DNA from 3 places in the Halomonas sp. KHS3 genome. Region 3 is predicted to be linked to each of the others. Evidence: predicted binding sites of a transcription regulator. Region 3 holds the regulator's gene; each other region holds the start of a gene.
The links. The regulator FliA, encoded in region 3, starts transcription of late flagellar genes. The targets are predictions, from matches to a motif close to CTAAAGTTNNNNNNNNNNCNGCCGATA.
Positions count from the first base shown of each region.

Region 1: fliD (flagellar filament capping protein FliD) is a predicted target of FliA. The motif match lies at 7,540-7,566, and genes of this name have one in related genera.
Region 2: RO22_RS14080 (DUF4019 domain-containing protein) is a predicted target of FliA. The motif match lies at 1,910-1,936, and genes of this name have one in related genera.

Region 1 is NZ_JWHY01000011.1:82,940-92,860, forward strand. Features, by position in the region: gene RO22_RS23950 (TDP-N-acetylfucosamine:lipid II N-acetylfucosaminyltransferase) at 1-4,407, opposite strand, end outside; gene RO22_RS20485 (FliC/FljB family flagellin) at 4,598-5,818, opposite strand; gene fliD (flagellar filament capping protein FliD) at 6,068-7,459, opposite strand; gene fliD (flagellar filament capping protein FliD) at 7,663-9,024, opposite strand; gene RO22_RS20500 (UDP-glucose dehydrogenase family protein) at 9,153-9,921, opposite strand, start outside.
Region 2 is NZ_JWHY01000005.1:191,500-201,420, reverse strand. Features, by position in the region: gene RO22_RS25340 (GNAT family N-acetyltransferase) at 1-406, shown strand, start outside; gene RO22_RS14090 (LysE family translocator) at 403-1,038, shown strand; gene RO22_RS14085 (class I SAM-dependent DNA methyltransferase) at 1,049-1,792, opposite strand; gene RO22_RS14080 (DUF4019 domain-containing protein) at 1,994-2,401, shown strand; gene RO22_RS14075 (NfeD family protein) at 2,608-3,966, shown strand; gene RO22_RS14070 (slipin family protein) at 4,013-4,801, shown strand; gene RO22_RS14065 (antibiotic biosynthesis monooxygenase family protein) at 4,956-5,228, shown strand; gene RO22_RS14060 (DUF1206 domain-containing protein) at 5,414-6,232, opposite strand; gene RO22_RS14055 (AraC family transcriptional regulator) at 6,375-7,208, shown strand; gene RO22_RS14050 (LysE family translocator) at 7,194-7,799, opposite strand; gene RO22_RS14045 (glutaminase) at 7,892-8,812, opposite strand; gene RO22_RS14040 (bifunctional transcriptional activator/DNA repair enzyme AdaA) at 9,011-9,874, shown strand; gene RO22_RS14035 (phosphodiesterase) at 9,871-9,921, opposite strand, start outside.
Region 3 is NZ_JWHY01000012.1:23,444-33,364, reverse strand. Features, by position in the region: gene flhA (flagellar biosynthesis protein FlhA) at 1-1,100, shown strand, start outside; gene flhF (flagellar biosynthesis protein FlhF) at 1,159-3,342, shown strand; gene RO22_RS21435 (hypothetical protein) at 3,339-3,911, shown strand; gene RO22_RS21430 (flagellar protein FlhE) at 3,937-4,368, shown strand; gene RO22_RS21425 (RNA polymerase sigma factor FliA) at 4,395-5,096, shown strand; gene RO22_RS21420 (motility protein A) at 5,137-5,958, shown strand; gene RO22_RS21415 (flagellar motor protein MotB) at 5,964-6,638, shown strand; gene RO22_RS21410 (sensor domain-containing diguanylate cyclase) at 6,662-8,668, shown strand; gene RO22_RS21405 (hypothetical protein) at 8,677-9,279, opposite strand; gene RO22_RS21400 (adenosylcobalamin-dependent ribonucleoside-diphosphate reductase) at 9,476-9,921, shown strand, end outside.

The DNA.
Region 1 (9,921 bases), on a different contig from region 3:
TTTAATAAAGCCAGCATACTCATTAGACACATTATATGAAAAAGGTATAAATATTTTATAATTAACGATATCTTTTTTCTTAGAAAGAATATTCAAAATATCAATGTGATTATTGCCAACATCTCCACTATTACCAACAATGATAATTTTCTCTTTCTTTTCTATAGCTTTATTTTCATCAAATGGCAACTTATATAAAAAATCAAAGTGTGGTTTCCTCCCGAAAATGCGAGCAAAAACATCGTAATCTGAAGATGTAACTGTCGCCACACAGTCTATATTTTTCACTAAATCAGCCATGTTATTATCTTCTTTTTCACAACAATATAAATCACCACCCCATATAATCCACACCAACTTCTTTTTAAGGCCTATATGTTTTACAATTTTTTTCTGCCATTCAAAGAAAATCCCATGGAATAAAACACCTTCAACTGCGTCATTCAGACAATTATTAAGCACACTTTCAAAGTCTTTTTCAAAATCGAAAAAAATAGCTTTATTATTGTTGGATAAATCAACATCATACCCTGGTATTGAGCGACATCTCTCTACATAAATATATTGTTCAGTATCTAGTAATCTTTCATCAGCTAGCGTATTAACCAAAGGCTGAATGTGAATATTATTAAAACAAATATGAATAATCTTTTTTTCAGGCGAACGAAACAACTCCCGGCCTTTTATATTTTTCATCTTAATTGGCAAATAACTTTTCATTTTAGCTACATATTTCTTCCCAAACTCTGGGCTGATACTCTGTAGCAACTTAAGACTAAAATCGATGCTGCCATAAGCCTCATGTAGAATAAATGCCATCTTTTTCACTGCATCTTCTGAAAGCTCACCCATTCGATTAATATCTTTCACATATACAGCATCTGCTGTTGTCAGCTGATTAATGCCTTGATGAATTCCACCGTTGATTTTCATCGGGGCATAGAGGCGCCTCCTTTGCTCTAAAAGAGTATGCAGCATAAAACCATTTGCACGCATCCACTGATCAATTTCGGCGAAAAGTGGTTGATTTTCATAAAGCTGTATAAAATTCACTTCAGTTTGGATAATCAGTGCATTTTTTAGTTTAGTTACAGCATTTTTAAATACATTCAATTCGCCGCCTTGAATATCGATTTTTAACCAGTCGATTTTTTTAATTTCGCTGACATCATCCAGCCGGACAGTATCTATTTCCTCGATCGACTTAACTTTCCCCCAAATTGGGTAGCCTTGGAAATGATCTAGCACTTGATTATTAGGTTTTAGCGTTGAAGTCATGCCCGAGGCTTGGCAAATATAAAGTTTAGTTTTCTCACCAGTACCAACAGCGTGGGGCAAATACGTTTCATTCGGCCCCTTCATTGTTAGAAGCTTTTGAAGAGCGTCTTTTTGTGGTTCGAAACCGATCAGATTAACCAAACCACGCTGAAGCAGCCCTGCATAAGGAGGGGTGCCATCAATAGGGTTTGCACCAATATCAATCACATAGATTGGCCCATCAAGTTCCCATAAGGCTGTGGGTTTCTTATGCAACTGAGATTTCGTAAGATTAGAATTACGTGCAACATCATTATGCGCTGATTCTTGGACGTCGCTTTGTGGTAACTCAGCATCACCATTCAGCGTATCATTATATGTCGATGCACTATCAGACACTAATTGCTCACTATTGGCCGGGGAGTACGCCAATCTAGGGCTAGACTCCTTCAGGCTATCAGTATTGGATTCATCAATACTGGGGTTCAGCAGTCTTTCTTCAAATAAGTATTTTTCTGCTTTTTTTTCATCTACTTTAACCAGCACCTCATATGCCATATCTGTAATGCCATACACGGTATGCAACAGAAAAGCCAGTTTGGAGCGCTGGTTTTCACTCAGCTCAGCCAGCCGCTCGTGAGTGGGCAGGAAAATGGCATCGGCACTTTGAAGTTCGGTAGCTTGGCGAATTTCTGCAGATACGCTATCCGGCAGGTGGCTTAAGTGCTGTTGGTTATTGAAACGATAGAAACGAAAGCCGTGGCGTGACATCCAATGCTGAATTTCAGCTAAATTAGGCTGATGCTTATGCGTTGGCTGAAAGGCAATACGCACTTGAGTGACTAGCGTATCTTTAAGAGCTTTTTCGCCGTTTTCAAGGATTGCAGTGGCGTCGCTTAGATCATCTAGAATTAACCAATCCAGACTCTCCAGCCCTTCGATGCTATCTAACGCGATGGTATTGATCGGAAGCTTAGCAAGCACGCTTGCACCTGCTGGGTTAGCTCCGTACTGTTGTTCCGCTGGCAGCGGTTCCAGGGTGCTGCTCAATGCTGGATCTAAGCACGCATAAAGCGTCGCTGTGGTACCATTCCCAAGCACAGCATGTGGGAAAACTTGTACGTCGTCGCTACCTTCGAATTGATTCGGGTTTTCCACTCTGCTAGCAGGGTCGAATGAAACAATACCAAAGGCTTTTAGCTTCCTTAGGCTTACAAGACTTTGCTGCCGGATAAGCTCTGAACCGTTATCTAACACTATAATCTTGCTAGGTAAAGACCAGCTGAACTCGTCTGCCTCGGTTTCGAAATTTTCTGCATAAATAACATCAACGGGTGTTTCTTCGTCTGTAAATTGTGCCTGCCCCGTTTTATCGAACGTTAAAGCAGTTGGCTGCTTTCCCTCGCAATGGCGCTGCCAAATGGCACGCATCGCATCAGTAAAGTGTCTTGAAAAACGAGTGGCATCACATACAGGCGATTCTAATAAGGCCTGACGCAAGTGTTGCCTAATAGTAGCAAGACTATCTAAATCACTGGCTAACGAAATAGCACGTTCTTGGTAATCTTCCCAACTATTTACTACTAGCTCCGGCATACCTGCATTGGCTAAGTGGGTGGCACTATGTCTTCCGGCGAAAGTTGGCCCAGGAAGCGTGATAACAGGAACTCCCATTAACAAAGCCTCACAAGTCGTTAAACCACCAGAATAAGGCCAAGGGTCTAAAGCAATATCTACATTTTCGTACGAGGCAAGTAATTCTCTATGGCGGGATGGCCCTTCAATAATTAATCGATCAGCTGATATACCTAAGTCTTTTATTTTTAGCTCAATATGATCTTTCATCTCCTTCGATTCATATTGAATACTCTTTAAATATAACTTTGAACGTGGCACTCGATGTAAAATCTCTGCCCAACGACTAATTACAACGTCATTTATCTTTTTACCATTATTAAAACATGCAAAAGTAACAAACCCATTTTTAATCGCAGGCAAAGAAGATACTAAAGGAGCATACACAGGTGGAGAGTAGCATATATAGTCGTCTGGCAATCGAATTAAATTTTCAACATATCGATCATCCACCCCTAATGGTGTTTCAATACTATCAGAGATAAGATAATCGATAGCTTTAACGCCTGTTGTATTTATCAGCCCACCAACCCATTTAATCTGAAGTGGCGCTGCTCTCATGGCCACAGCCATCATTCGATTTCCGGAGTTATGGCCTGACAAGTCAACAAAAATATCAACACAGTCAGAAACGACGAGTGAACAAAATTCTGAATCTTCTAAGTGGTCAATTACTTGCCATTTACTGGCGATATTTTTAAAACGCTCAGTAACATCATCACAATGATTATTCGAGCTATAAAAGTAAAAATCAAATTGATATGAAGAACAGTTTTCTAATGCTGAAATTATCATATGGCCTACAGGATGGCTACGAAAACCATCAGATATCATGCCAATACGAATTTTTTTTTCTTTTTTTAATAAAACGTTAAACTCTTTGGTTTCTGTTAAATCAAAACTTCTACCCCATTCCATACATATTTTTTGCAGTTTAGCTTCAGAAATCTCTGGATGATAATGCGCAGTTGTTAAATAATTTGACCACGCAAGTGAGGTACTGTCAGGAAACGAGATGGCTTTTTTGTATACTGCAAGGCTTTCTTCTAATCGCCCAAGGCTATTGAGCACATTCCCTAGGTTATTATGTAATGCAAAACTATTTGGATTTATAGAAACCCCTTTTTCATAACAAGACAATGCATCTTTATAACGATGCAATGACATCAATATATTGCCTTTAAGTGAAAGATATTCACCTTTTTTTGGCTTTAATCGGCATGCCGCTTCTGCAAAAATAAGTGCATCTTCATTCTTCCCCTTCTTACTCAACAAATAAGCTAATCCGTAGCAAATACCAGGATTACGTTTTTCAACTTCATACCCTTTCAGCAAATACTCCTCAGCTTCATCATATAGCCCTAGAAAATAAGATGCCTCCGAGTATTTTGCGTAATCCTTAGCATCACAAGCGCCGATATTATCAAGTGTCGCAAAAACGTCATAAGCACTTTGATAGTTTTTATCATCTAAAAACTCGATTGCTTTTTTCTTCAAATTATTAATATTACTCATCAAACACCTTCACTATAATCAGCATATGCACATAACCATAGCTCTCATGCTAATCAATAAATCTAAAAAAAGACACAGCCACCGTGAAATATTTTGCAAATAGAGACTAGAATGAAAATTATAAGTAAATATTTTAAACAAAAAAGGCAGGCCATAGGCCTGCCTTATATGTACTTGTCTTAACTAAAAATTATCCCAGAAGAGACAGTACGTTCTGCGGTGTTTGGTTTGCCTGTGCCAGTACAGAGGTGCCAGCCTGTTGCAGGATCTGAGCACGGGTCATGTTAGCGACTTCACTTGCGTAGTCAGCATCTTCAATACGTGACCGAGCAGCGGATAGGTTGGTTTCGTTGGTCTGCAGGTTGGTGATCGCAGACTCGAAACGGTTTTGGATCGCACCTAATCCAGAACGCAGCTCGTCGACTTGCTTCAGAGCACTATCAAGCTGCTCCATCGGATTAGCAGTTGCACCGTTCAACAGGTCTTTAGCTGACAACTCACCACCAGCAACGGTAAACGCAGCTTCCGTTTGATCAGTAGTAATGTCGGCCTCGGAAGGCTCTAGCGCTACGCTGAAGTCCTGAGCATTAGCGGCGCCAGTACCTGCAATATCAAAGCCTTGCAATTTAAGGGCTGTAACTTCTGATTCATTTTGAGCTTCAATGTTAACTTCAGCATACCAATTACCGGCTTCATCAACTTTGGCAGAACCCGTATCTACTGTAATGGCACCGGCTGACACACCTAGTTTTGTTGCAAGGTCAGCTGCGAAGTCATTGACAGAGCTACCTACAACAGCAGTTGAGGATCCGTATGCTTTTTCAAATGCTGCAGTTGCTGTAGCACCACCAGCTGCAGCAAGATCAGTCGAAGTACCTTGTGGGCCATTAACATTGAAGCTGGCAAGGTTTAGAGTACCAGCAGTGATTTTTTCCAAGGCAACGTCGATAGACTCACCGTCGTTGGCACCCACCTGAATAGACAGGCTTTGGTCGTCAGCAAGCACTTTAACGCCGTTGAAGTCAGTCTGATCAGAGATACGGTTGATCTCAGTCAGACGCTGATCGATTTCGTCCTGAATGGAAGCACGGTCATCAGCAGAGTTAGTGTCGTTCTGAGACTGAACGGCCAGCTCACGGATACGCTGCAGGTTGTCGTTTACCTGGTTCAGGGCGCCTTCAGCGGTTTGCGCAACGGAGATACCGTCGTTGGCGTTACGCTGAGCCTGTGACAGACCAGTGATCTGTGAAGACATGCGGTTGGCGATGGCTTGGCCAGCGGCGTCATCTTTAGCGCTGTTGATGCGCAGACCAGAGGACAAACGCTCCATAGCGGTAGACAGGGAATTCTGTGATTTAGCCAGGTTGTTCTGGCCGATCATCGCTGTGATATTGGTATTGATCACTGACATGGTGTGTATCTCCTTGCATGGACACTGGCCTTGAAGGCCCGCTTTTCGGCCACTTTGTGTGCCGTTATATTAATTAACGGCAGCGCGGCGGGGTTCTTTAGGGGAAGTGGTAAAAAAAGATGTAAAAGTTGGTAACTGAGAGGTGATGCAAGTAGTGTTTTTAGCAAACATAATGATTGTTGCGCTTCTCTTGCAAAAACGGCCTCATAGTATAGGAGGCCGTTTGTTCATTCTGGGTTCTGGTTAACGTTACTTCTTGCGACCTAGCTGAGCGTCAAGTGCATCAAACTGCTGGGTGAGGTAAGAGCTGGTTTGGTTCATTTGGGCGACCATGCCATCTAACTGACCAAACTGCTTACGATAGCGGGCGATGGTGCTCTCTATCGTCTTTTCCATGCGTTCAAAGCGTTCATCTAAGCTTTTTACACGATTTTCCGCTCCCGTAATGGCACCTTTGATAGTTCCATTGTCACTTAATAAGTTGGTTAACGTCGTGGTTAGCTGCCCTGCCATGCCACTCGCTTCATCTTTGCCAGCAAAAAAATCGCTGAGCGCGTCGGGACTCTTGGCCGCCAGATCACTTAACTTGTCTTCATCGAGCTCTAGCTTACCGTCACGCTGCAAGGTAATGCCTAGCTGGTTAAGGGTAGAAAACTCACCTTCCGCAACACTACCTATCATCACACTGCGCAACCGAGACTCAATGGTGCGTACCGTGCTGTCTCCTAGCAACTTACCGGCAGTTTGGGTTTTGCTATCATATTTTGTAAGGTTATTAATTGTTCCTTCCAAGCTATTATAGGCTTTAACAAACTCGCCTACCGCCTCGCGCAACGCTAGGGTGTTGCGCTCAACGCTTACCGTGCTGGTAGCCGTCTCGCCATCTTCCAACGCTAAACTTGCAATGTTGAGTGTAACGCCTTGAATAGCATCTTCAATTTGGTTACTGGCACTGGTGATATCAATTCCATTTACCTTCAATACAGCATCTTTGCCCATCTGCTGGGTAGCCGCATCTTCACTAAAGGGGCCAGCCACAGCTACACCACCGCCATCAACAAAACTAAAACTATTGATTGAGGCCTCAGCGCCGCTTTCCTTGGAACTCAATGCCAATCGATAGCCCGTACCGTCATTGATGATAGAGGCACTGACTCCCGACTCTTTGTCTGCATTAATTGCATCACGAATATCGCTTAGACTGCTATCGGCTGTTAGGGCGATATCGACACTATCGCCACTGCCAAAGCTAAGCTGAAACGCAGTCGCCCCTTGTAAGTCGAGCGCAGCATCTTGATCGCCAACGCGGGTAGACGCGAGCGTACCCGCAGTGGCCAACTGGCTAACTTGAACGCGATAACTGCCGGGCAATGCATCGGCTGTCGCTGTTGCTTTTACGCCCTCTCCCTGCACGTTGGCAGAAAGGCTTTGATACAGCTTAGGATCGTTTATTTTCCCTACTACATCTTTAAAAGCATTCAGCGATGTTTGCAGTTGACCATAGGCTGAAACTTTGGCGCTTTGATCTGCTTTTTGCTTCGTAATCGGCGCAAGCTTACCGCGCTCTGCTTTCTGCAATTGATCCAATAGGCCAGTCAGGTCAAGACCCGAGCCAACGCCAAGGGAGGTTATCGTCGCCATATTGACTGTTCCTCAGTAAAAAGGCTAAACCTGAAACATTCAGCGCATGGGGGTACGCTGACAATTGTGATATGTAACCCTATCGGCTGATTAGCGGGTAACTTTAGCGCTTTTTCTTTCGCTAAATTGATTGTTTTTCTTTTGCTAACAAAAACGCCTGCTTAGCACAGGCGTTTTGGGGTGGGGTTAGGCGGCAGAGTGGATCAGCCTCGACCTAGCTGCGCATCCAGCGCATCGAACTGTTGGGTGAGATAACTGCTGGTCTGGTTCATTTGCGCAACCATGCCATCCAATTGACCAAACTGAGTGCGGTAACGAGATATCGTTTGCTCAATTGATTGCTCCATACGGGTATATTGCTCTACAAGCGATGCTTTGAGATTTTCAGCCCCGCTAATCGCACCTTCCACTCGGCCATTAGAGCTAAGTAATTGTTCGACAGCTGTATTAATTTGCCCTGCCATACCCGCCTCATCCGTATCGCCTGCGAAGAAGGTTGAAAGCGCACCTTGGTTATTAGCAATGGCATCATCAAGTTTGTCCTGATCGATCTCAAGCTTGCTATACCCAAGCTCGCTATCGTACTTATGAGAAATGCCAACATCGCTGAGAATGGAGAGTTCACCCTCAACAGCCCCACCCAGTACACCGCGCAAGCGCGATTCGACGGTACGGACGGTGCTATCGCCCAATAGCTCACCCGACTCGCCAGTTTCGAAATTGAAACTGGTGAGATCACCAATCTTGTCTTTAAGGCCATTGTAGGCTTCCACAAAGCTGGTCACAGCCTCGCGAACAGCGCGGGTGTCTTGCTCAACGGTGACCGTACTATCACCCTCTTCTTCAAGGTTAAGTGTCACACCTTGGATAGCGCCTTCTACCTTATTAGTGGAGCTGGTGATGTCAATGCCGTTGACGGTAAGCGCTGCGTCAGTACCGCTTTGCAGCGTATTGGCGGTATCTGAAGTGAACGGGGCAGTACCGTCAAAACTGAAATCAGCGATAGAGGCATCTGCGCCGGTTTCACTAGAGCTAAGCGCAAGGCGGAAATTGGTACCATCATTAATGATAGTCGCGTTCACGCCAGAATCTTCAGTGGCGTTAATTGTATCGCGAATATCTTCCAGAGTGCTGCCTGACGCTATATCGACCTCTTGAGTGGAACCATCAGCAAAGTTCAGGGTTAATTTTTGGTCAGCAGCTGTGATTGCCTCATCGGCGGCTGTCACCCCTTCTGAAGCAAGTGTGCCGCGAGTGGCTAGAGTGTCAACGGTAACGTTATAGCTGCCTGGCTGCGCTTCCGCATCAGCAGCGGCAGTAATGGCTGAACCGCCCACATTAGTGGAGAGACTTTCGTAAAGAGCACTGTCATTGAGCGCATCAGCAGCAGTTTGAAACTGCGAGAGCGCGCTCTTCAACTGCCCGTAGGCGGAAATCTTGGTCTGCTGGGTTTCCTGCCGCGCCGCAAGCGGAACAAGCTTCTTTTCCTCAGCGTCTTGTAACTGATCCAATAAGCCGTTGAGATCCAGGCCTGAGCCAATACCAAGTGATGAAATGGAAGCCATACTTTACCGTCCTCTTTTATAACGTCATCACGCTGTTGCTTACACTGCCCGTGAAGAAATTTATCATCCTAGTAGTTAATAGCTATCGACCGTTTGAAATTAAACTTAAATCTTTTTTTGCTCACCACCTAATCGTGGCTCTTCCGCCCTACCCCAATGTAACGCAACCCTGCCTCTTCAACAGCACTTGGCGTATACAAATTACGCCCATCAATGACGACTTTTCCAGCCAACTGGTCGGCTAGCCAATCAAAATCGACACTGCGAAACTCTTTCCACTCGGTGCAGATAACCAAAGCATCGGCACCTTTCACTGCCTGAATTCGGTCACCTGCCAGCATCAGGTCATCCCGCTCGCCATAAATGCGGCGGCATTCTGCCATGGCTTCGGGATCAAATGCCTGCACCTTAGCGCCCGCTTGCCAGAGTGCTTCCATTAACGTACGGCTTGGGGCTTCACGCATATCATCCGTATTGGGTTTAAAGGCCAAGCCCCATACTGCGATGGTCTTACCGCTTAGATTGCCTAAGTTATCTTGCAGTTTTGTGAACAGGGTCTGCTTTTGGCGTAAATTCACTGACTCGACGGCGGTGAGCAGTTCCGGCATATAGCCTAATTGACGCGCGGCACGCTCTAACGCTTGGACATCTTTGGGGAAGCAGGAGCCGCCGTAGCCACAGCCAGGGTATATAAAGTGGTAGCCAATACGTGGGTCGCTGCCAATCCCTCGGCGCACGTCTTCAACGTCCACTTCGAGCCGTTCGGCAAGATTGGCGATCTCGTTCATAAAGCTGATTTTGGTGGCGAGCATGGCATTGGCGGCGTATTTGGTCAGCTCTGCGGCCCGCACGCTCATAAACATCAGCTTTTCGTGGTTGCGGTTGTAGGGGGCGTAG
Region 2 (9,921 bases), on a different contig from region 3:
TCTTTGGTTCAATATCATAAAGGGGGGATGCATCGTTAGTACCTTCACTGATAATGGCATGATGGGTACCTGTACCGTAAATATGTGTGCTAATTTGAATTGGTCTGGTCGACCGCATGCAATCATTGAAAATGTGATTGTTTCCAAGGATCACCGCAAGCAACGTATCGGTAAGGCCAATCTTAGGTGTGCTATAGACTTTGCCCAGCAAGCTGGCTGTTATAAAGCGGCGCTTATGACGAGGTCTAAAGACCCCGCGACACAGGTTCTACGAGTCTTCAGGATTCAGCCCAAGCAAGCAGAGGTATCAGGTAGGGTTCAATGCATAACGCCCCATCCGATGCGCACGCACGGTTTTGCCATTAATACGGGTAAGCGTAAGTTTTGGGATAGGAGAGAGACATGATACCAATCGAAACATGGATGGCTTTCACTGCCGCATGCGTTTTAATAATTCTAGTGCCGGGGCCTGATAATATACTCGCCGTTAGTCGTGGACTTAGCCAGGGGCGTCTAGCGGCTTGTGTCTCCAGCGTAGGAGCTGGAATGGGGCTGATGGTGCATGTGGTTGTCGCTTTTCTTGGTTTGGCGGCTCTTATCCAGACCTCTGCCGTTGCCTTTAGCGCCGTTAAATTGATTGGGGCCGGGTATTTGATTTGGTTAGGTATTAAAGCATTACGTTCCAGAGACTTGATTGCATTTTCATCGCATCGTCGTTTGTCTTACCGCGTGGTTTTAACCACTGGGTTTCTAACCAACGTGCTTAATCCGAAGCCCGCGCTATTTATCTTGGCATTTATTCCTCAATTTGTATCGCCGGCGCAGGGATCGATTGCGTTGCAAACGCTATTGCTAGGTGCTTGGTTTGCTTTTATGGCATTCGCTATATTCGCCGTGCTGGGTCTCTTTTCATCTATGTTTGCGCGCTGGTTGGAGAGTCGTCCGCGCGTAATTCAAGGCCTGAATATGGGCGCTGGAGCAATGTTCATTGCAGCGGGGTTATCAGTGATATTTCTTGAGAAAGTGGAGAACCGCTAGTCGAAGACGACTAAACCTTCACACAGACAAAAATAGCGTTTCCAGAGGCGTTATCCCAGGGGATGATTTTTTCATAGTTGTGCTCAAACACATGAACCTCAAAGTGAGGCGCTAAGAGTGCGCTTAACTCCGCAAAGCTGACGGCTACCATGGGGTGTTCGTCGTTCCATAGCTGTGTTCCTTCAGCGTTGGCTTTTTCAATGCTGAGCCTAAGCGACTGCTTTTCACCTTGGCCACTGTAGTGCCATCCCGAGCGGAACGTGAATAAATCGCTTTCTTGTTGGGCGCTGTGTTTAACAGATAAAGCGTTATCGATTTTGTCTTTATCGACTGCGTTAAAACAGAAAATACCACCAGACTTGAGGGCACAATGAGTACTGGATATACACGCTTTTAGCTTTTCAATCCCATCGTTGTAGTGGATTGAGTATAAAAAGCAGGTGATTAAGTCTTGAGGCTCGTTGGCCTTGAAGTCACTCATATCTTGCAACGTGAAGTGTGCTTCTGAACAACGCGTGGCGGCAATATCCAGCATGGGTTGATTAATATCAAGCCCGCTGCTGGCGTATCCAAAATCAATAAAATGGCGCACGTGTGGGCCGGTGCCACAGGCTAAATCTAGGTGTGTCGTTCCGCCGTTACCGAAAATCTGATGCAGCCTGCGAATGGCGTGGCTTTGCGCTTGATAGTCGATATCCACGCACATCAAATCGTAGTAGCCAGAAAGGTCGGTATAGAGGGCATTGACGGACATAGTGACCTAATAGTGGCAACTGAAATAGGGTGGGTGGCGCATAGTAAACGAGCGAGTAGGGTTTGAGAAGCAGGCACAGCTTGGAGTTTAACGATTACGCAAATACATCTTGCAGCCCTAAAGAAACTCTGACGATGACCGATATATACCTAAGACCATCGAGATTTCTCTGGTCGTTGCTAAATGCCGAGAGTGCCCGTTATGCCGAAAATGCTGATCTTTATCATCACCTTGCTTCTCATTCTGTCTAACCAAGCGCAGGCAAACTCGAGTGCGGCAGAGGCGGCGGCGTTGGCGTGGCTAGAAGCCATCGATAGCGGTCAGTATGAGCAGGCATGGGAATCGTCATCTTCACTACTAAAAAAGCCGCTTTCACCGCACATGTTAGAACGGACGATTGGTGCAGCGCGTCGTGACTTTGGTGCGGTTCAGTCGCGTCGGCGAGTAAGCGTTGTCCGCGAAACCTCTATGCCTGGGGCTCCAAGAGATGACTACGCGGTTTTGACGTTCCAAACACGTTTTGAAAACAGATCATCGCAGATTACGGAAACCATCACTCCTCACTTGGAAGAGGGCACGTGGAAAGTTAGTGGTTATTACTTGAACTAACCGACTCCTCAAAAATACTGCAACCACCTCTGGTTTGCAGCATTGCCTTGGTTCAGGCTCCTTTTCCCCTCGAATCCTGCCATCACGTTGTTCATGACGAAGCTCAATTTGGCTGCTACGTTGAGTAGATAGCCTTGTGTATGTTGCTATGGATAGGCTGCAGATTCAGACGGGAATGTTCAAGGCGTTGAATGCGAGGAGTGGGTATGCAAACCCTTTCTCTCAAACCGCACTGGCTCTGGTTGATGGTTGCCAGTTTGCTAATGGCTACTATGTCGTTTACATGGCAGGCCATGGCACAAAGCGCTTCACCAAGCGTTCTGGTGCTTAATATTGAAGGCGCCATCGGCCCGGCTACCAAGGACTACTTTGAGCGTGGGCTGGATAAAGCCCGCGAGCAGGGCAGTGAGGTGGTGATCGTCGAGCTCGATACCCCCGGCGGGTTGGTCGACACCACCCGCGACATGATTCGCGAGATGCTCAACGCTGACATTCCCGTGGTGATGTACGTTTTCCCCAGTGGTGCGCGAGCGGCAAGCGCGGGCACCTATCTACTTTACGGTAGCCACGTGGCTGCCATGGCCCCCTCGACGCATCTCGGCTCGGCCACGCCGGTACAGATGGGCGGTGGGCTGCTCGGCAGCGATGAAGACGAAGAAGATAATTCGGCTGAGGAGTCGGATGGCGAGGGCAGCGCCATGGAACGCAAGGTGATGGAAGATGCGGTGAGCTTTATCCGCAGCCTAGCGGAACGCCATGATCGCAATGCCGATTGGGCTGAAGAGGCCGTGCGCAATGCGGTCAATTTCACTGCCAGCGAGGCGCTGGAGCAGAACGTCATCAATGTGGTGGCGCGCGATCTTGACGATCTCCTTGAGCAGATTGACGGCATGAGCGTGGTCATGGAAAGTGGCGATGCTACGCTTGAGACCGCAGGCCTCACCATTGAACGCTTCGACCCTGATTGGCGCACCCAGGTGCTATCGCTGATCACTAATCCCAACATAGCCTTCTTCTTGATGGTCATCGGCTTTTACGGGCTGGTTTTCGAGCTGGCCAATCCCGGCAGCCTGTTCCCCGGCACCATTGGCTTGATTTGCTTGCTGCTCGCCCTGTTTGCGTTTCAGGTGCTGCCGATTAACTACGCCGGGCTTGCGCTGATGGTGGTCGGGCTGGCGTTGATGGTGGGTGAGGCATTTATGCCTAGCTTCGGCGTGCTGGGGGTTGGCGGCATCATTGCCTTTGTACTTGGTTCGGTAATGCTGATGGACGCGGAGCATCTTGCCATTTCGCTACCACTAATCGGTGGTGTGGCATTGGTGTCCGGGGGGCTAATGCTATGGACGTTAACACGCTTTGCAACGCTGCGCCGTCGTCCGGCACACACTGGCGCGGAGCAGTTAATCGGCGCAGATGCGGTTGCACTGGATGATTTTGAGACCAGCGGCCATGTAAGGCTGCATGGCGAGCGCTGGAACGCAGTGAGCGATGTGCCAGTCAAACGAGGTGAAAAGCTTGTGGTGGTGCGCCTTGATGGCTTAACGGTATATGTGACGCCCCGCTAGTGCCCACTTTCTGACATAACCGACCCACAGCTAAACGAGGTGTCCAATGATTATTTCGTATTTAGTTCCTGTCGTGCTGGTGGTGATGTTGATCGCCGCCTCTATTCGCATACTGCCAGAATATAAACGCGGCGTAGTGTTCTTTCTGGGGCGTTATCAGATAGTGAAAGGGCCTGGGCTAGTCATTGTGATCCCCGCCATTCAGAAGATGGAGGTGGTGGATCTGCGCGTCATTACCATGGATGTGCCGGAACAGGACGTAATCTCTCAGGATAACGTCACCGTTAAAGTTAATGCGGTGCTTTATTTCCGCGTCGTCGATCCAGAAAAGGCGATCATTCAAGTCGAGAATTTTACCCAGGCGACCAGTCAACTAGCACAGACCACTTTGCGCTCCGTGCTGGGTAAGCATGATCTGGATGAGATGCTTTCCGAGCGCGATAAGCTCAACGACGATATCCAGGAAATCATCGATACCCAAACCGAAGCGTGGGGTATCAAGGTCGCCAATGTTGAAATTAAGCATGTAGATTTGGATGAGAGCATGATTCGCGCCATTGCGCGCCAGGCAGAGGCGGAGCGTGAGCGTCGCGCTAAGGTGATTCACGCCGAAGGGGAACTGCAAGCATCCAAGAAACTGGTCGAGGCGGCCAATGTCATGCAGGAAAACTCTGCTGCGCTGCAACTGCGCTACCTGCAAACCATGAGCGACATGAGCAACAAGAATGCCTCGACAATCGTTTTCCCGCTGCCCATGGACATCATGGAAGCGTTCAAGGATATGAAAGCCAAGCATACGGCAGCGACGCCTGGTAAGGCGCAGGATGACGCCTAGGCTCACAGCTCTTCCCACTGCCTGTGGTACGGTTTGGCAGCAACTGGCAGTGGGCTCCCTGAATACATTTTTTGTTTCATGGGATATGCTTCGAAGCCCCTGATCCAAGAATCCCGGTGATGCCACTACCCCCGAACCGCCTTACTACGCCGTTATTTTCACTTCACTACGCACCGAGGTCGATAACGGCTATGACGCAATGGCCGCAAGAATGGTTGAGCTTGCAGCACAGCAGCCGGGGTTTTTAGGGGTGGAGTCTGCCCGTAATGAGGTGGGTGTAACAGTTTCTTACTGGGCCGATTTGGCATCTATTAAAGCGTGGAAAGCCCATGCTGAGCATCAAGAAGCTCAGCGGCTAGGCCATCAGCAGTGGTACCAGCACTTCAAAACCCGTATCGCCAAAGTCGAGCGAGATTACGGTATTTAGCTGGTTGCCACCGATTCACGGCTTACACCACCAGCAACAGGGGTGTCAATACCAGTTCAATAGGAATGGACAGAAGAATAGTCTCCAGAAAGGAGAGGGTGGCGAGTAGACACAGCATATTCTTCGAGCGGTTAATGCGCTCAAACCACTACTTAGTGCATTTGGATGTTATGGCCATGCAGGTCTTACACTTCGGGATTAATGCGGCGATAGACAGCCGCTAATAGGCTGTAAAGGCCAAACGCAAAAAGTCCCAGCGCGACAAAACCAAGCAACCACTGACCGAAGGGCTGGCTTCGCAGGGTGCTAAACACCTCGCTCATACCGCCTGCTTGATTGGGATTGATTTGATAAGCGGCGATGATAAAAAAGCTACCCACGATCACAAACACAGCACCACGAATCACTAAGCCGAAACGGCAAATAGGGTAGGCCCATTGTTGCGTTTGTGGTGGCATAGCGAAGTGTTTGTCGAATTTTGCCTGGTAGCCTTTAAGCGCGTGGGCAATGCCTACGCCAATCATGATGAGGCCAACCCCACCTACCAGCCAGCGCCCGAAAGGCTGCTGCATCAGCCAGCCCGCGATACCTTGCGAACCGCCACCAGAATCACCTGAAGAGCCCGCAAATTGAAAGATGAGCGTGGCGGCAAAAAAAGACAACAACGTGTGGGTAATGGCGCTCGCCAATAAGCCCGCACGAATTGCCAGCCCCTTGGCGCCGTTGCCGTGATGGTCAGTGTCTTTAACCGCCTGGATGATTCGCCACATAGCGTAGCCCACCAAGCCGATGGCCATAATGGCTAACAAGACTTTACCGAAGGGAGCGGTGAGCAAACGTTCTAAGGCGCCACGACTGCCTTCTGTTTGGCCGCCTTGTCCAAATGCTGCCAGCGCTGCTAGGCTACCCACTAATACATACACAATGCCGCGGGAGGCATAACCCATACGGGCATAAAGGGTAATTGCATCCCAGTGGTTGCGGTTTTTCATACTGTTGGCCATGGCGTCCTCCTGACTAATATGGCGTTGCGCATTCCTATGCAATCTAGCGTATAGAGCAGTATAGCGGCCCATACTGTGCTTGTGCTGTGCTATTGTTCAGCGTAGGTAATGAATCGCTATTTTTAACTATTGCGAGCAGAGCATGAGTACCATTTCGTCACCTATCTTCTGGCGCGATGCGCGTATGCCCTATGTGGAGCTGCGCAAGATTAGCGACGCGCGACAAGTTTGCTATGCGCCGCACAGCCATACGCATTGGTCGCTGGGGGCCATTACCGCAGGTAAAAGCACTTTTTGCTATCGCGATGCGACGCATCAGATTAGTGCGGGTGACATCGTTATGATGAACCCCTACTGGGTGCATGCCTGCAACCCCATCGAGAACCAGCCCTGGGCGTACATGATGCTCTACGTCGATACCGAGTGGCTGAGTGAATTGCGTTACCAATTGGGCCTGTTGAATACGCCGTATTGGCAAGATATCGCCACCGCCGTCATTACCCAGCCAGCGCTTTATGCCGGGTACTGCGATATGGCTGCTTGTTTGCTGGATGAACATCGCGACATTGGCGATAAGCAAACGGCGCTAGTCGAATACTTGTCCATCATGATGCAAGTGCTTGCTCAGGAATCCCCCGCGGTATTGCCCCAAGCGCCCAGTGCGCTAGAACAGGTCGCGGCCTATTTGCGTGCCAATTGTAGCGCTGATATATCGCTAGAACGCCTATGTGAGCAGTCCGGCTATAGTGCTGGGCACCTGATTCGCGCCTTTAAACAGCACTTCGGACTAACACCCCATGCTTACCTGATTAATCAGCGCATTCAGCTGGGGCAGCAAGCGTTAAAACAAGGGCAACCTATCGTTGAGGCGGCTTTGAACGCTGGCTTTAATGACCAGCCCCACTTTCAAAGGACGTTCAAGCGGCTGGTAGCAGCGACACCCAACCAGTACCGCTACCCGCTACTCAACCAGTAAGACAATAGCACTAGCCGCCAGGCAGATAGCGAGTGCGCGGTTAATCGTCAGTAAGATGATAGGACGATGAACATAGCGTTTCAGAAAAGCGCCTGCATATACCCAACTGGCTAGCGATAGCCAGCAAATAGGCAGATAAAGGCCGGCGAACAGCCATAGCAGATGGGGCTCATTAGCAGTGGTGTAGGCGCCAATGCCAGCGGCAGACGCCAGCCACGCCTTGGGGTTGAGCCACTGCATCATGGCACCTGTCATAAACCCAGGCGCTTTGACGCCGCCTCTCTCCTGCAAGCGCCCATCGTGCTGTAAAAGTTGATAGCTGAGATAGAGTAAAAACAGAATGCCTGCCCAGCGTAAAAACTCTTCCAGCAGCGGCAGCACATTCAGCAGGGAGTAAAGCCCCGCGCCGATGGCTAAAAATAGCGCGATAAACCCCAGCGTGGCGCCGGTTACAAAAACAAGCCCTTTAGCAATAGGGTAGTGCGTACCGCTACTCAAACAAACGATGTTGACCGGCCCCGGCGAAATAGACGCTGCGAGGGCAAAGGCGGACATGGGTAGCAGCAAAGATAGCAGGGGTGAAGCGCTCATTGTCATTCTCCTCAGATAATGCAAGGAGAATGCAGTAGCGCTTGTGGGCGGTATTGAACAAAATTGAGGTCGTTGCTTAAAGCGTTGCCCTGCTAATGCCCAAAAACCGACCAGCCGGTGCGCTGCACAAACATTTCGAGCGCCTGGGTGCCCAGAAAACTGTTGCCGTAGGCATCCAGCCCCGGCGACCAAACGGCGATGGAGCCATGGCCGGGTGCAATCGCCAGAATGCCACCGCCCACGCCACTTTTGCCAGGCAGGCCGACGCGAAATGCGAACTCTCCCGAGGCGTCGTAGTGCCCGCACATCATCATTAGTGAATTGATACGCCGTGCGCGCTGGGGGGCTACCACGCGAATGCCACTGGGTTTGTTGATACCATCCGAGGCCAAAAATAGCCCGGCATGGGCCAACTGCTCACAGCTCATGGCGATAGCGCACTGGTGAAAATAGGTGCCTAGCACCTTATCGACATCATGGCGTAGGCGGCCAAAGGCTTTCATAAAGTGCGCCAGTGAGGCGTTGCGGTCGCGGTGGGCCATTTCTGAAGCGGCCACCGCGTGGTCGAAGTAAATGCTGTCGTCATCGGCGATATAGCGCACAAAGCTAAGAATCTCGCCAAGTGTCTCTTTGGGCTCGTGGCCCATCATGATCGCATCGACTACCGCAATGGCCCCGGCATTGATAAACGGGTTACGCGGTTTGCCGCTTTCATGCTCTAGTTGCACGATGGAGTTGAAGGGATCCCCTGAGGGCTCGCGGCCTACTTTTGACCACAGAGAATCACCCACTTGCCCAAGTGCAATGGTCAGCGTAAATACTTTAGAGATACTTTGAATCGAGAAGGGCGTGGTAGCACAACCTGCCGAGTACACTTTGCCATCCACCGTGGCGAGCGAAATGGCAAACTGCTGTGGGTCAACATGGCCAAGCTCGGGAATATAGTCTGCGACCTTACCGCGTTCTTCGGCGTTTGCCATGGCTGCTGCAATGTCATTGATCAAGTCTTGCATGGGCGTATCGTGTACCGTCAATTGAGGCGGGGCATTACCCTAGCGAAAATTAGTGGAAATGTCTGTTAAACATAGCGTCTCTTTTAAACATAAACTGTCTGAACACCCGCCAGTGCGCAAGATTCGGGTCGGCAACTCGCCCTTGAAGGCTTAGTCTGAAAGGTACTAAGCAGTTCTGATGGCTAGAGAGATAACACAATGAATGACTATGAGCGTATCGAAAAAGCCATGGCCTATATGGTGGCTCATGCGGCGGAACAGCCCAATCTGGAAACGGTGGCTGCTCATGTTCATTTGAGTGCCTTCCACTTCCAGCGACTGTTTTGTCGTTATGCGGGGATTAGTCCCAAACGCTTTTTGCAGGCACTCACCTTAGAGCGCGGTAAGCAGTTGATGCATTCGTCCACTTCTTTGCTGGATATCGCCCATACCCTTGGGCTGAGCGGTGGCTCGCGGCTTTACGACCACTTTGTTCAGTTAGAGGCGGTCACGCCCGGCGAGTATAAGCGCCAGGGTGAAGGAGTGGAGATCGCTTATGGCGTTCACGAAACACCTTTAGGTCGCCTATTCGTCGCGGTAACGCCCCGGGGTATCTGCCGAATGGGGTTTGTCGATACGACTAATTCAGAGGAGTTACTGGCAAGGTTGGCCAAGGAGTGGCCGCGCAGCACCTTTCAACATAACACTGAGTCCACTCGCTATGCGGTGGAAAGGCTGTTTACTGAGCCTGAAGAGGGGGCTACCGCTGTCTCGCTACACGTCACTGGCACCAACTTCCAAATAGCGGTTTGGCGAGCGCTGTTAACGATCCCCGAGGGGCAATTTGCCAGCTATTCCCATATTGCTCAGGCGCTGGGATCACCTAAATCGTCCCGAGCAGTGGGCAATGCAGTGGGCGCTAATCCCATCGCGCTATGGATCCCCTGCCACCGGGTGATTCAACAAAGCGGCGCGCTTGGCGGCTACCGCTGGGGATTAGAGAAAAAGCAGATGGTACAAGCCTGGGAGCTGGCGCTGGCTAACACAGACAGCGCAGCGCTCGCCCCCAGTTTAACGACTTAATCAATCAGCCCGTTCGCATCAAAAAACGGGAAAGGGCCTGGGTAGTG
Region 3 (9,921 bases):
CGCGCCAAAAAGAGAAGGCGTTGGTCAAGGAGGAGATTGCCGCGGCACCGGTGCCTTTACAGGAGACTCCCGAAGCGAGTTGGGAAGATGTGCAACTGGTCGATACGCTTGGCCTGGAAGTGGGCCATCGCTTAATCCCGCTGGTGGACTCGCGTCAAAAAGGCGAGCTGCTCGGGCGCATTAAGAGCGTACGTAAGAAGTTTGCCCAAGAAGTGGGTTTCCTGCCGCCGGTCGTCCATATCCGTGATAATTTGGAGCTGCCGCCGAACGCCTATGTACTCTCCATGAAAGGCGCCGAGATTGGTCGCGCCGAGGCACAACCAGGTAAATGGCTAGCGATTAACCCCGGGCAGGTATCGGGCGAGCTGCAGGGCACCCATACTCAGGATCCCGCTTTTGGCTTGCCCGCTGTCTGGATTGATAGCAACCAGCGTGAGCATGCCCAGGTGTATGGCTACACCGTTGTGGATGCCAGTACCGTCATAGCGACCCACTTGAACCACTTGTTGCACCGTCATTCACCCGAGATGCTGGGCCGTCAGGAAGTACAGAAGTTGCTGGATAAAATGGGCGATGATCAAAAAGCGTTGGTCGAAGAGGTGATCCCCAAAGCTATTTCATTGACGGTACTGCAGCGCATCTTGCAAAACCTGCTTGACGAAGATGTCTCTATCCGCGACATGCGCACTATTCTCGATACCCTGGCCGAGTACGCCACACAGCAAAAAGATCCTAATGAGCTGACGGCGCTGGTGCGAGTCTCGCTGGGGCGCGCCATTGTCCAGCAGTGGTTTGCGGGGCAGGAGACACTCAATGTCATGGGGCTGGATGCTCAACTGGAACAAGTGCTGGTACAGGCCATGAATGGCAACGGCGCCATGGAGCCCGGGTTGGCAGAAACGCTGATGACCCAGGCCCAGCAGGCGCTGGAGCGTCACGAAAGTTCCGGCGAGCCGCCGGTGCTGGTCGTGCAACATTCACTAAGGGCGGTGCTGTCGCGCTTCTTGCGTCGCCGGTTACGCCATATGTCGGTACTGTCCCAGGCTGAAATTCCCGACGATCGCACATTAAGAGTGACCACAGTGGTCGGCGGACGTTAAAGATGGCACGCCGTGATAGGCTAGCGTCGTCCATTTTCAGAACAGGCAAGGGTAAATCATGAGCGTTAGACGTTTCGTGGGAGCCAATAGTCGTGATGTGATGCGCCAAGTGCGTGAAACGCTCGGTGAAGACGCCTTGATTGTCGCAAATCGGCGTACCGAAGGGGGCGTTGAAATTTTAGCGATGGCGGATGAAGCCATCGACCACTTTGAACCCTCACCAGAACCTGCACCACCCGAAACGCCGACAGCACCCCCAGCGCAAGACCCCATGCAGGCGATGAGCGAGCGCTTACTGCGCGAAATGCAGGATATGCGAGCGCTGCTGGCAAACAGCCAGTCAACCCATACTGCTTCACCATCGCCAGCAGCGCCCACCGGAACGGCTGCACGGCTGCGTCAACTGCTATGGAATGTGGGTTTTAGCAGCGAAATTGCCGATGAACTGCTGGCTGGGTTGCCTGCATCGCTAACCAGGTTAGACGGCGATAGCGAAGCCCCACTGCAGTGGCTGCGACAGCAGTTAATGGATCGCCTTTACGTACTCAACGATGAAGCAAGCTTTTTCGACCAAACCGGCATTGTTGCCCTGGTGGGGCCAACGGGGGTAGGTAAAACCACCACCACCGCCAAGCTGGCCGCTCGTTTTGTGATGCGCCACGGCACGCGCCCGGTAGCGCTGGTTACCACCGACAGCTTCCGGATCGGTGCCCATGAGCAGTTGCGCATTTATGCGCGCCTGCTGGATACCCCGATGTACGCCTTGGATGCCGAACAGCCCATCGACGATTTGCTGGGCCGCCTGCAGGGCAAGCAGTGGGTAATTATCGACACCGTAGGCATGAGTCAGCGTGACCAGCGGGTGATAGAGCAGATTGCCCACCTGCAAGGAGGACGCTCGCGGGTACGTTTGGTGCTGCTACTCAATGCTGCCAGCCAACCGGAAACCCTCGAAGAAGTGGTGCTGCGCTACCGTCAGGCCGCGCGGGCGGCGGGCGCAGAGTTAGATGACTGTATTATCACCAAACAGGATGAGGCGGGACGTCTGGCTCCAGTGTTAGATATTATTATGCGTCACGGGATGCGCGTCCTGTTTGGTTCTAATGGTCAGCAGGTGCCCGAAGATATGGCCCTTGCCGCCCCCGATGCGCTAGTGGATCAAGCGCTGAGTACCGCGACTCCTCAGCGTGAACGGGTGCAAAGTGCCGATGCGCCGATGGGAATGCCGCGCTGGTCGCGGGATGTCCTGGGCCAAGGGCGTCGTTTGTCGTCGCTATTGGCGAGGTTGCGCCAACGTGTCACGGGATTTGCGGAATTAGAAGAGATCTGGAACCTAGCTTCGCTGCCTAGTCGTTTGCAGGAAACGCATTTGGATGCATTACTTGCCGGTTATCCAGCGGCAAAGACCACCTTAGGGATGGCGTGGTTTCCGCGGCGCAATGAGCGCGGCTGCGACTGGGCAATGCCGGACATTGGCCTGGACACGGATGGTGCCTGGCTGGCGCTACCCTGGCTGCAGCATCGCCACGCCGCAGGATGGCAGCCACGCTTAGCCGCGCTGTCGGCATCGAGCGGTGTAGCGGTGCACTTACTGCCGCGCTTCCCTGAACCGGATGCACTAGCGTGGCTGGAAGCTGAGCACTTGACCTGGGTCAGCCAAGTGGCCCCCAGTCATCGGTTACGCTTTCACCACGAACGTCAATCTATCCGCCAGCTATTTAGTGACAGTGTGCTAACGCACCATGTGGGCGTGCGTTTTCGTGGCCAATCGGTGCAACTGTGGACTGCCTACGCCGAAGTCGAGGACGCCAGCGGCACGGCTCTACTCGCCTGGTTCGGTGAAGTTCGCGATCCGGAAAGCGCCAAAGTAGTGGCGCGCCGCTACTGGCTTACCCCCGCTCGGCTAGGAGCAGAGGTGCTCTCACTGCTGTTAACCCAGCTGCAAAGCGAAGGCTTGGCCGCCTTGACGCGTCGCGCGTGGCAGCAGTTAAAAGAGGCCGATAGCGGGGATCTAAATGCTGAAGTTCGCCTATTGATGGCCAGCGGTGTGGCATCGGTCGCCGGGCATCTCGATGTTGCTGATGATGAGGAGGCGCAGACGCTGCGTGGCGATCTGCTCAACCTGTTAGGCAACAGCCGTCGCCGCCGCGATACCGGCATGCTTGATGCACTGGTCTACGCCTTTATGGCACGAGATGCGATTCGTCAAATGGGCAGTGTTAGTCGAGAGGGCGTGGTGTGAGCGAACAGGATCAAGCATCGGGTCTACGCAAGTGGGCAAACCTGCAGCGCCAACAGCAGCAAGCTGAGGGTACAGTTGATGTTGCGGCGGCAGAACACGTGCCGGAATCTAAACAGCCTACCTCTCTGTTAACGCCGACAGCTGCAGCGGTGGAAGAGCCAGCAACGGTGGTAGCGCACCAGCCCAAAATTCCGCTTATTGTGGTCGGGCTACCAGGTAGTGGTGCAGCCCAGGTGAACAAGGTTAAAGCAAGATTAGGGCAGTGGTCGACGTTAGGTCGAAGCTGGGCCGGTGATCCTGAGGATTGGGATATTCATATCGTCATGGCCGAAACGGCCGACCTAGCCCAACTTTGCGATCAATACAGCCGTTGGGCACTGTGGATCAGTAGCGATGCCGATACCTTTGCTTCCATGTTCCGTACCTTGCGTCAATTACATGAGCGTGGCGGGCCGCGCCGTTTGCTGGCGCTCCACGAGCCGCATTTGCCGCGTCAAGGGTTGCTCAATAACTTGCGTGAGGCAGCTGATTACTACTTAAATATGGAGCTGTTGGTACTTGCACGATGAGCGCACTCTGCTGAGGAGACCAAGCATGCTAAGCTGGCTATTAAGAGGGAGACTGCTACTGAGCCCAGTACTGCTGACAGGGTGTCTACTAGCAGGGTTAACGGGAAACGCTCAGGCGACACCCGGTAGCTGGAGCAGCCAGATACCAGGTCTGATGGTAGCGATGAGTGATAGGGCAAGTGCTAGTCAAAACGCTACCCCACCCGCTGCTGCTAACAATGTGGAGTCAGCACAGCTCGGGCGTATTCATTGGCAGTTTCAATATCCCCCTGGTGCGTTATTAAACGCTTGGCTGTGCCATCCTGAGCAGTGCGTTGCGTTAGCTGGCATGCGGGGGACTACCACTGCCCTGGCGGGGTTTGCCGCGGATGCGCCGTTGCATTTTCGCTTCGCTTTACGTCCGGGGCAGCGGCCTGTTCGTGTCCAGGGGCTGCAAATGATTGTGAACTATCAGTGAAGGCTGGATAGACGCGAGGCGAGAGGATGTACACAGCACAAGGCAGGATCAAACAGAGTGAGCTGTTGACGCAATACATGCCACTGGTACGACGTCAGGCCTTGACGCTTCAGGTCCGTTTGCCAGCCAGCATTGAGCTCGACGACCTTATTCAAGCCGGGATGGTAGGGCTGCTGGAAGCACTGGGGCGCTTCGATGCCACCCAGGGAGCAACGTTCGCGACGTTTGCCAGTCAGCGTATTCGCGGTGCAATGATGGATGAATTACGTACCCGCGACTGGTTGCCCCGCAGCGTGCGCCGCTCAGCGCGAGCGGTTGACAGTGCCGTTCGTCAATTAGAGCAACAGCTCGGACGGGCACCAGAAGAGAACGAAATCGCCCAACACCTTGAAATGCCGTTGAGTGAGTATCAGCAGCTCCTCAACGACACCAACAGTGGTCAACTGTTGCCGTTTGAAGAGCTGGTGGCCGATGGTGGCGAGCCTAGCAATAATGAATTGGCTAATTCACCGTTCGAGCAGTTGCTAGACGGCCAGCAACGACAAACGTTGATTGAGGCAATTGAAGCGCTGCCAGAGCGTGAAAAGCTGCTAATGGCGCTGTACTACCAAGAAGAACTCAACCTTAAGGAAGTAGGGGCTGTGTTGGGCGTCACGGAGTCACGCGTTTCACAACTGCACAGCCAAGCCGTCAGCCGCTTACGCGCGCGTTTACACGACTCGGCATAACACCTCTTTTTACTCACTTGTGACCGGCAAGGAGCCGTGGATGAACCCTTCGACGCTGATAGGCATATTTGCCAGCATACTACTGTTGGTGAGCGTGCTGTTTTTCACCGCAGAGTCCCCTGAAAGTTTTATCAATTTGCCGGGTTTGGCCATTGTGGTGACCGGTACCCTAGCGGCAACCTTTATCAGCTATCCGCTGAAAGAGGTGCTGCGTGTCGTACGGTTGGTGGGCTTGGTATTCCGGCGCGAAAATACCTATATGCGTGACGATATCCGCGAATTGGTGGATATGTCGCGACTCTGGTTTAAGGGCGATGTACGTGCTGTCGAGCGCGAGTTGGAGCATACCCGAAACCCGTTTTTGCGTACCGGGATCCAACTGGTCATTGCCAACACCAAAGAGGATGAAATTTTTGACATGCTGCGTTGGCGCATTGCCCGTCTTAAAGCGCGTGAGCATGCTGAGGCACAAATATTCCGTACCATGGCCACCTACGCACCCGCATTTGGCATGATCGGCACCCTGGTGGGGCTGGTCAATATGCTGGAAGTCATGGACGCAGGCGACCTGCAGGTGATCGGCCCGCGCATGGCGGTGGCCCTGCTCACCACCTTCTACGGCATTTTACTCGCCAACTTGGTGTTTAAGCCGATTGCGGTGAAACTCGAGCGCCGCACCGAAGAGCGGCTGATTACCATGAACATGGTGCTGGAAGGTATTTCGCTGATTACCAAGCGCCGCCTGCCGTCGTTTATTGAAGAGACCCTCAACTCGTTTGTAGCTAACTATCACGATGAGATCCGTGATAACAGCGTCAAACCAAGGCCTGATTCGTCGGTTAGTGCGGCGGCGAAGGGGTAGGCCAGATGCTTGACCGTGATACGCGCCACGCACTGGAAATGACGCCGTCGCCAGGCGATGGTGACGAGGGTTGGCTAACCAGCTATTTGGATGTGCTGACGCTGCTAATCACGCTCTTTGTGCTGCTGCTTTCACTGACACCGCCGGGAGGCGGTGAGGCGGCTGATACTGCTTTCATGCGCTCGGCTAGCGCTGTATCATCATTGCCGCTGGCGTCTCTAGCCACTGGTATTCAGCCCCGCCATTCAGGGGTTCAGCCGCAGTTTGATGGGCTCGACATCCCCGGTGTCAGTGTTTCGCAAGGGAGTGAAGGGGTCACGTTACGTATTGATACCAGCCTTTTATTTCCCAGCGGTCAAGCTGTACTGACTTCCCGTGGGCAAGAGGTGGTAGAAAGCCTTATCGATGTGCTGACCCGTTTTGACGGTCAGATTTCGGTAGAAGGCCACACCGACAGCGTGCCTATTTCAACGGCCCGCTTCCCCTCTAATTGGGAGCTTTCATCAGCGCGGGCTATCGCTGTGGTGAGGCATTTAGAGCGCCAAGGATTCAATATCTCTCGTATGCGGGCCGTCGGTTATGCCGACACCCAACCCATGGAACCGAACGCAACGGCGGAGGGCCGAGCTGCCAACCGTCGCGTAGAGTTGTTGCTAAGGCAGCAGGTCGAGGGTGAATAGATTGCGAGGCCACGTTTGTGTCCATGTACCACCCGCGGTTGCAGTCGTTTGGAGCTCTGCTGGTTTTAGATGCCGATTGTCGCCGCATTCAAGCCAGTAGCACCAACTTAACCCGCTTGACCGGTATTGAGCGCCCTGAAAATGGGCCGCACACTCTTGCCTATGTGTTAGGAAAACGGCTAAGCCAGCGGGTGCGCCGCGAGTTGCAGGGGCAGCAGAAACTCTCCGGCCCGCTGGTGTTTATTCGTTCCAAGCATAGCAACATGCGTTTTCAGCTCTATGCTTACCGAGCAGGTGGGAAGGTCATCGTCGAGATTGAGCCACTCAACCCCCAAGGTAAGCGCCGCCTGCTTGGCACAGTCAATGAGCGGCTGATGCATTTAGCCGACGCAACCCACCAGGAAGAGCTGCTCGACTGCTTGGTTAACGCTATTCAACAGCTCACCGGCCATGATCGCGTCACCGTGTGCCATTTCGACAGTGATTGGCATGGTTTAATGGTTGCCGAAGCGCTGGGCAACCAGCTGCCCTCGCTGTTGGGTCAGCGCTTCCCCTCAAGCGACTTCCCTGTCGCCTTACGCAAAAGTTACCAACATTACCCCGTTCGGTTAATTGAAGACGTCGATGCGCCGCCTGAAACGCTGACTCCCGCCTACTCGGGAGTGAGCCTTAGCGGCAGCTTTTTACGCGCCCCTGCCCCTGAGCGGCAGCGATATTTAAATCGCCTGGGGGTGCGTGGGTCATTCAGTTTGGCCATGCAGGGGGATACTGGCTTATGGGGTCTAGTGTTTTGCCATTCGCCAGCACCGCACTCGGTTGAACCCCCCGTGCGTGATGCCGTTCGCACCCTCGTGCAAATGGCCACCCAGCGCATGCTGTTGCTACGGGCGCGTCAAGAAGCCCGCTACCTACAACGGGTTCAGGATAGCCTCGTGCTCAGTGCGCGAGCGCGCAGCGAGCCGCAAAGTCCCCAACAGTTACTTCATGAGCAGGCGGCTATCTGGATGAAGCTGTTTCGCGCCCATGGCGTGGTGCTGTGGGTGAATGGTGGCGCTTATCAAGCGGGTGTGACGCCGACTCCAGAAGCGATAAGCCAGTTTGTGCTGCGCCTGGAAAGAACTCATGTACATAGCGGCCCTTGGTGCACGCGCGAAATCGGCAAAGAGACGTTAACCGCTTCGCTAGCCATGCCCGAGCAGTGTGGGGCTCTAGCAGTGCCGCTGCCAATGAGTTCGACCCAGCGCGCCTGGCTGATTTTTTTTCGCCCCGAGCAGGTGGAAACGCTGTATTGGGCGATGCAGCCTACAACCAACCCTAAACCGGCCGTGATATTGGCTCCATCGGTTGCTTGGTCTGAAGAGGTAGTCGGCAGAAGTGAAGCGTGGCTGCGGGTAGAGCGCTTAGCGGCGGTAGACTTGGGGGAAGACCTGACGCTGGCGATTTCTGCCTATGAAATTAGCTCACTGAATATGCACCTGGAGCACGAACGCAAAGCCCTTGCCGAAGCCAACCAGCGTCTTGAGCAATTAGCCCATTTCGATCCTCTAACCAAGGTGTGGAACCGTTACCGCATCGAAGAAGCGATCAATGCAGAGCTGGTGGCTGCCAAGCGCTATGCGGCCGCTTTTGCCTTGCTACTGTTCGATGTGGATAACTTTAAGCAGATCAACGATGCTCACGGCCATAGCGTGGGTGACGATGTGCTGGTGGCCCTGGCGCGCTTAGTGGAAAGCTCGCTGCGTGGCTGCGACCACCTGGGCCGTTGGGGAGGCGAAGAGTTTATTGTGCTGGCGACTCATTCCGATGTTGATGCCGCCACTGGCCTGGCTGAGCGGCTGCGCTCGCTGGTAGAAGAGCTGCGTATAGAGGGCGTTGAGCAAACGGTTACAGTGAGTATCGGTGTCGCCGTTTGGCAGCCGGGTGACAGCTGTAAAACCCTTATCTCCCGGGCTGATGACGCCATGTACCGCGCTAAGCATGGCGGACGCAACCGCGTTGAAATGGCGCTTGAGCCTGTGGTGCTGATTTAAGCAAACCTTTAGGTGCCACTACCTTCACACTGGGTGAGCATCCGGTTGATCGCCGCATCGGCGCCTTTTAGGCTAAAGGTCATATACCACGGCTCGCGCTCGTCCTGGTCGAAGCCGAGAAATAGCTGCTCCCCCTGGCGCATGTCGGCCATCAGTGATGCCAAGTCACTTAAATAAAAGTGAGCATAAAACCCGTCATCGCCGCGCTCAGTGATAAATTCCGCCATGGTGTCGATAACGGGCCGCTCATCGATGCGCAGCCGAGTGGGCACCAGGTTTACTGTACGGCTCTCTCCCTGCTGCTGCTCAAGGGTGACGCGCATCTCCAGCCAGGGTAAATCGCAAACGCCCGAGGTGGCATTCAAGCTCAGCGTCGCATCCGAGTAGCTGTGGGTTTCTACCGCCCGATAGTGGCGTTCGCCCCCCAGTGAGAGCGTCATTGACTGCCAATGGTCGTGGGTGGCCACATCGTCGGTATTGAAGGTGGTCGCGTTAGTGACGGGCGTAGCGACCATCCACATGGTCGCTATCGCCACAACGGTAAACGTGAGCGTGCAAAGATACTGGGATGGAGAGCGCAGGAAGTGAGTTGCGGACATGATCAAAGCCATTTAACCCAAAACCCCAGTCTATATCGTGTTTGGGATTGGCAAAACAGTAACGCGCTGATTTTCCTATATATGGTAGAAAAAATTAAAAAAAGTGCCTCATATGGTGGGAGGTCACGTCTATACTTCACTCCGATGCTACGTATAATCGCCCTATTTGAGCGCTATAATTCACCCCGCTGTGAAGGAGTTTTGCGACATGAGCACCGCTGCCAAGGCTATGAAGACCTCTAATGATGTCCCGATGCAGGCCCCCTCGCGGGAAATCTGGGACGCCAAATACCGTCTCAAGGATCGTCATAGTCAGCCCGTGGATCAAGACGTCGGTGCTACGTTTGAACGTGTTGCTCGCGCCCTGGCTGCGGTGGAAGGTGATAAGGCGGAAGAGTGGCTGCCGAAGTTCCGCTGGGCGCTGGAAAATGGCGCCATACCTGCCGGTCGTATTCTCTCCAACGCGGGGGCTGAGGCCTACAAGCCTGCGGTGAGCCTGATTAACTGCACTGTCTCCCGCACCATTCGTGACTCCATGCGCGATATCCTCGACTCAGTGGTCGATGCGGGTATGACGCTGAAATCCGGGGCGGGTATCGGCTACGACTTCTCGACGCTGCGTCATAAGGGCGCGTTCGTATTCGGCGCTGGCGC